3 regions of the Rahnella sp. Larv3_ips genome follow, and region 1 is predicted to be linked to each of the others. Evidence: predicted binding sites of a transcription regulator. Region 1 holds the regulator's gene; each other region holds the start of a gene.
The links. Region 1 encodes sigma-54, which starts transcription at its own class of promoters, with help from an activator protein. Its sites were predicted from a motif close to GTTGGCACANNTTTCGCTNT; they were not measured.

Region 1 (2,276 bases):
CAGCACCGACGTTAATTGCATTGCAGTATCGTTGATCATGTCATCTTCACTTTTGCACTGATTCACCCTTAAAGCTATATCGGCTCGTTCCCCGAAGGTCACAAGCCGATGCCCGAAGGTGTGTAGCACAGGGTTGGCTACATGAATGTCAGTGCTGTTTCAGTTTGTCTTTATGTTTGTTCAGCTGGCGCGCCAGTTTATCAACCAGGCCGTCAATCGCTGCGTACATATCCTGATGCTCCGAGGTGGCATGCAACTCGCCTCCGTTCACATGCAGCGTCGCTTCCGCGATTTTCTGCACTTTTTCAACGCTTAACACCACATACACCTGATTTATCCTGTCGAAATACTGTTCGAGCTTCGCCAGTTTCATCGTGATGAATTCTCTCAGGGGATCGGTGATCTCAATGTGATGTCCGGTAATGTTGAGCTGCATAATGTCTTCCTTCTCTGTTGAGGTCAAACTAACTGTTTACGCTGGTTTGAGGGCGGGATGGACAAAGACTCTCGGTATTTTGCGACAGTACGACGCGCCACCATAATTCCCTGATTGGAAAGCAGGGTAGCTAACTTACTGTCACTCAGCGGTTTTACAGGATTCTCCGCTGCAATTAATTTCTTCACCAGCGCCCGGATCGCGGTGGACGATGCCTCGCCGCCGCTGTCAGTACTGACGTGGCTGGAGAAGAAATACTTCAGTTCGAAAATGCCACGCGGGCTGTGCAGGAATTTCTGCGTTGTAACGCGTGAAATCGTCGATTCGTGCATTTCCACGGCGCTGGCGATATCGGCCAGCACCATCGGTTTCATGTATTCATCACCCATCTCAAAGAACGCCTGCTGCTGCTCAACGATGCAGCGCGTGACTTTCAGCAGTGTGTCGTTGCGGCTCTCCAGACTTTTGATCAACCACTTGGCTTCCTGCAAATTGCTGCGGATAAATTGCCCGTCGCTGTCGCTGCGGGTCGAATTGCCCATCGCAGCATAATGCTGGTTGATTTTCAGTCGCGGAATGCTGTCTGAGTTCAGTTCGACAGTCCAGACACCGGACACTTTGCGTACCAGCACATCCGGGATGACGTATTCGGATTCGCCGGTGTTGATCGACTGGCCCGGTCGCGGATCAAGAGACTGGATCAGGAGCATCGCTCCTTTCAGTGTATCTTCTTTTAGACGGGTTGAACGCATAAGTGCGCGGAAATCATGGTTCGCCAGCAAATCCAGATGTTCGCTGATGATAAGCCTGGCTTCTGTAATGAAAGGCGTTTCCGGGACGTACTGGGAAAGCTGAATCAGCAGACAATCGCGCAGGTCGCGTGCGGCGACACCCACGGGATCAAAACGCTGAACGCGTTTGAGCACGGCTTCCACTTCGTCCATCGTGACGTCGTCATCGCCGATACTTTCGAGAATATCGTCGAGAGAAATCGTCAGATATCCGGTGTCATCCACCGCATCGACAATCGAGGTCGCGATAGCCGCATCGGTGTCGGAAAACGGCGTCAGTTCGACCTGCCACATCAGGTAATCCTGAAGCGTCTGGGTGGTTTCACCCTGATAAACGGGCAGTTCGTCGTCGCTGTAATCGTTACCGGTACCGGACGGTGTTCCGGCGGTGTAAATTTCATCCCAGGTCGCATCCAGCGGTAACTCTTCGGGCATGTCTTTTTGCTCGAGAGCCTCGCGGGTATCCAGACCTTCACTGTCAGCGGTTTCGACCGCATCGATCTCATCGTGAAGATCGGTTTGTTCCAGCAGAGGGTTGCTCTCCAGCGCGAGTTGGATCTCCTGTTGGAGCTCAAGCGTGGACAATTGCAACAGGCGGATTGCCTGCTGTAATTGAGGAGTCATTGCCAGTTGTTGGCTGAATCTGAGTTGCAAACCTTGCTTCATATCTTGGCTTTATATCCGTAGATGAGTTCGAACGGCAACACTTCGGTCAGAAACGGCCTGTTTCAGTGTAAAGCGAAACAGGCGCGCTTCAGGCGGCGCAGATCACAGACGGAATTCTTCACCAAGATAAACACGTTTCACTTGTTCATCAGCAAGAATGTCGGCTGGGGTGCCGTGGGCGATAAGCTTGCCCTGACTGACGATATAGGCGCGTTCACACACGTCGAGCGTTTCACGGACGTTGTGGTCAGTGATCAGAACGCCCAGACCGCTGTCGCGAAGATGCTCAATGATTTTTTTGATGTCGATAACGGAAATCGGGTCAACACCGGCAAAGGGTTCATCCAGCAGGATAAACTTAGGGTTGGCTGCCAGTGCGCGGG
Region 2 (2,276 bases), on a different contig from region 1:
CTGATGAATGCGCTGACGGCCCGATGCCAGGGTATCGTGCAGTAACGCATTGCTGAGAAGATTCGCCAGACTCATGGCGGAGGAATAGCTGTCAAACGCCGAGACGCTGTCGAGCGGTGCGGCCAGATGCCAGGCGGCCAGCGGGATAAGCGTCTGCGCCTGCGGCTCGCAAATCAGCAGCACCGGCACGCCCAGCGACTGCAACTGCGTCAGAATCGCTTTCGCCATACGCGGCCTGCGGCGAAAAGCGACGAAAATCACCACGTCCTGCGCGGTGAGATCCACCAGTTCTTCCGCCAGCGTCTGCCCTGGTTGCGGCATCATCATCACCCCTGCGCGCACCTGAATCAGCTGCTGGCGCAGGTGCAGCGCCACCGGATAGCTGTTGCGAAAGCCCAGCAGACGCACCTGCCGCGCCTGACTCAGGGCGGTGATCAGCGCGCCAAACTGAGCGCCGTCGATCTGGTTAATCCACTGGGTCAGATTAGCCATTTCCTGCTTATAGTGGCGGGATAACAGGGTGTTGCCCTGCACCGCGTCACGGCTGTCGGTCAGCGGCATCCCGCTCTGGCGCAGGGTGCGCATTTCATCGCGCATATCGCGATAACTCGGATAGCCGAGACGCTTAAACAGGCGGCTGACCGTGGCCTTCGACACGCCGCTAAGCCGCGCCAGCTCGGCGCTGTTGTAGCTCATCAGATCATCGATACTGGCAAATATAAAGTCGGCGACGCGCTGTTCCTGCGGCGTCAGCTCTGCGTAATGATCCCGCAGACGCTCATCAATTTGTTTCATCTCACCGCCTCTGTAACCAATGTTTCAGCACCTATCATGGCATGCACTATGCTTGCCAATGCAAGCGAAATTATGCAGGAAAGCGTGAGAAATCTGCCGATGTGGAACACCTCTTGCTTAACGTTATCCCTACGCGCCCGAAACCCTGCAAACACGGGCAGCATAAAAAAGCGTCTCAAAAAGGACATCGCATGATTAACAGTAACAGCGCACCGCTCGGTATGGCGGTGACGCCTCATCACCTGGCAAGCCAGAGTGCGCTTGCGGTATTACGTGAAGGCGGCAATGCCATTGAAGCCATGGTCGCCGCCGCTGCCACGATTGCCGTGGTGTATCCGCACATGAACGGGCTCGGCGGTGACGGTTTCTGGCTGATTGTGCCACCGCAGGGCAATCCGGTGGCCATCGACGCCAGCGGTGCCGCCGGATCGCTGGCATCGATCGGGTTCTACGCCGGTGAAACGCATATTCCGCATCGCGGCCCGAAATCTGCCCTGACCGTCGCGGGCACCGTCGGCGGCTGGCAGGAAGCGCTGAACATTTCCGCTGAATTTGGCGGCGAGCAAAAACCCCTGTCGCGCCTGCTGCGCGATGCCATTCGCTATGCGGCCGACGGCATACCGGTTACCGCCTCTCAGGAAGCTGCCACCCGCGCCAAACAACACGAACTGAAAGACATCCGCTCATTTACCGACGTCTTTCTGCCAAACGGCGAAGTGCCCCGCGCTGGCAACCGCTTTACCCAGCCGCAGCTGGCGCAGACGCTCTCGATGCTGTGCGAAGACGGACTGGGCAGTTTTTACCGTGGCGAACTGGCCGACAGCATGGCCGCCGACATGGAAAAACTGGGTATGCCGGTCACCCGTGCCGATCTCGCGGCGTATAAGCCACAGCGCCGCGTGCCGCTGCGCCTCAAACACAGCAAAGGCGAAATCTACAACCTGACGCCGCCGACGCAGGGGCTGGTTTCACTGGCGATCCTCGGCCTGACTGACCGTCTGCCGCTGGAAGGCATGGACGAAAGCGCCACCATTCACAGCATCGTCGAAGCCACCAAACTGGCGTTTGGCCTGCGCGATCGTTTCATCACCGACCCGCGCATGATGACGCAGGACGCCCAGAGCCTGCTGGATCCGCAGTATCTCGATGCTCTCGCGACCCGCATCAAACCCCACAGCGCCGCCGACTGGGGCAAAGGTAAAGGCCCCGGCGATACCGTCTGGATGGGCGTGATGGACAGCAGCGGGCTGGCGGTGTCTTTTATCCAGAGCATCTATCACGAGTTTGGCAGCGGTGTCGTGCTGCCGGAAAGTGGCGTGCTGTGGCAAAACCGCGGCGCCTCTTTCAGCCTCGACCCCGATCATCTGCTGGCGCTGGCGCCGGGCAAACAACCGTTCCACACGCTGAACCCCGCCGCCGCACGTTTGTACGATGGCCGCACGCTGGTGTATGGCTCGATGGGCGGCGACGGACAACCGCAA
Region 3 (2,276 bases), on a different contig from region 1:
TCTTTACGCAGATCGATATACGCTTCGATAGCGTCGTCAGTGAACACGCCGCCACGGGTCAGGAACTCGCGGTCTTCATTCAGTGCGTTCAGCGCTTCTTCAAGTGAACCTGCAACTTTTGGAATTTCTGCTTCTTCTTCCGGTGGCAGGTCATACAGGTTTTTGTCCATCGCATCGCCAGGGTGGATCTTGTTAATGATGCCGTCCAGGCCAGCCATCATCAGTGCTGCAAACGCCAGGTATGGGTTAGCCGCTGGATCAGGGAAACGCGCTTCGATACGCATCGCTTTAGGGCTTGATACGTGTGGAATACGGATAGAGGCAGAGCGGTTACGCGCAGAGTAAGCCAGCATAACTGGCGCTTCGTAGCCCGGGACCAAACGCTTGTAGGAGTTGGTTGTCGGGTTAGCGTAGGCGTTGATTGCTTTTGCGTGCTTGATGATACCGCCGATGTAGAACAGTGCCATTTCAGACAGGCCGCCGTATTTGTCGCCAGCGAACAGGTTGTTACCGTTCTTGGACAAAGACATGTGGCAGTGCATACCGGAACCGTTATCGCCAAACATTGGTTTAGGCATGAAGGTCGCTGTTTTGCCAAATGCGTGAGCCACGTTGTGCACCACGTATTTGTAGATTTGGATTTCGTCCGCTTTTTTGGTCAGGGTGTTGAAGCGGGTTGCCACTTCGTTCTGGCCAGCAGTTGCCACTTCGTGGTGGTGAGCTTCAACAACCAGACCCATTTCTTCCATGGTCAGACACATGGTAGAACGCAGATCCTGTGAGGAGTCGACCGGAGGAACCGGGAAGTAACCGCCTTTCACTGCAGGACGGTGGCCTTTGTTGCCGCCTTCGTATTTGGTGCTGGAGTTCCATGCGCCTTCGATATCATCGATAGCGACGTGGGAACCGGAGATGCTGCTGCCGAAGCGCACATCATCAAACAGGAAGAATTCTGGCTCTGGCCCGAACAGTACGGTGTCCGCGATACCAGAAGAGCGCAGGAAATCTTCTGCACGTTTTGCGGTAGAACGTGGGTCACGGTCATAACCTTGCAGCGTTGTCGGCTCAAGGATGTCGCAACGGATGATCAGCGTGGTTTCTTCATAGAATGGGTCAAGAACAGCAGTGCTGGCATCTGGCATCAGAACCATGTCAGATTCGTTAATGCCTTTCCAGCCACCGATTGAAGAGCCATCAAACATTTTGCCTTCTTCGAAGAAGTCAGCGCTAACCTGGTGTGCAGGAATGGTGACGTGCTGTTCTTTGCCTTTGGTATCAGTGAAACGTAAATCTACGAATTTCACTTCATGCTCATTCAGCATCGTCAAAACGTGTTCAGCGGACATACTAGTTCTCCCGAATTTCTCATTATCGTCGTGGAACGAATAACCATTTTTGGTCTTTAGTTGGAAATAACAGCTTTACTTGAACTGGCGTGTAGCCTAAACCGCACTATCATTTGTCTGGTCAGACTCTTTTCACCCTGTAAAAACTTTTTACCCTAAAAACTATTAGCGAAAAGTGTGCCAACTTTGAGAAAATCCAAACAGCGCCATTTTACAGGGCTCTTGCACTCAATAAGTATGCACCATAACGGAGTTTATGCACTATAATGGTGCTAATCGTGAGATACAAGGCACCAAAAAGGTGCGTCATATTGGTTCAGTGTTCTTTTTGCACCGTGAAAGGGATCACAAAGTAACCATCCTTAAGTTGTTTCAACAAGATCCTTGTGATCTTGTTTAGAACCTCGCTTAATACGTGTACAATAGCGCGCTATTTCTAATGCCTGAGGCAAAGCTGTGATCGAAAATTTGCGTAACATCGCCATTATTGCCCACGTTGACCATGGTAAAACCACCCTGGTCGACAAGCTGCTGCAACAATCCGGTACTTTCGGAGAGCGTGTAGAAGCCACTGAACGCGTAATGGACTCCAACGATTTGGAGAAAGAGCGTGGGATTACCATCCTCGCAAAAAACACCGCCATTAATTGGAAAGACTACCGCATCAACATCGTGGATACCCCAGGACACGCCGATTTCGGCGGTGAGGTTGAGCGTGTGATGTCAATGGTCGACTCGGTGCTGCTGGTTGTGGATGCAATGGATGGCCCAATGCCGCAAACCCGTTTCGTGACCAAAAAAGCATTCGCTAATGGTCTGAAACCGATCGTGGTAATCAACAAGGTTGACCGCCCTGGCGCGCGTCCTGACTGGGTTGTTGATCAGGTCTTCGACCTGTTCGTAAACCTGGACGCAACCGACGAACAACTC

Region 2: a site for sigma-54 is predicted at 896-915, ahead of ED901_RS23050 (gamma-glutamyltransferase family protein). Genes of this name have one in related genera too.
Region 3: a site for sigma-54 is predicted at 1,512-1,531, ahead of glnA (glutamate--ammonia ligase). Genes of this name have one in related genera too.

What each region holds. Positions count from the first base shown of each region.
Region 1 covers NZ_MJIB01000003.1:391,791-394,066, reverse strand. Annotated here, with positions in the region: gene ptsN (PTS IIA-like nitrogen regulatory protein PtsN) at 1-39, opposite strand, end outside; gene hpf (ribosome hibernation promoting factor) at 149-436, opposite strand; gene rpoN (RNA polymerase factor sigma-54) at 460-1,893, opposite strand; gene lptB (LPS export ABC transporter ATP-binding protein) at 1,996-2,276, opposite strand, start outside.
Region 2 covers NZ_MJIB01000021.1:760,129-762,404, reverse strand. Annotated here, with positions in the region: gene ED901_RS23055 (MurR/RpiR family transcriptional regulator) at 1-795, opposite strand, end outside; gene ED901_RS23050 (gamma-glutamyltransferase family protein) at 987-2,276, shown strand, end outside.
Region 3 covers NZ_MJIB01000021.1:296,787-299,062, reverse strand. Annotated here, with positions in the region: gene glnA (glutamate--ammonia ligase) at 1-1,346, opposite strand, end outside; gene typA (ribosome-dependent GTPase TypA) at 1,803-2,276, shown strand, end outside.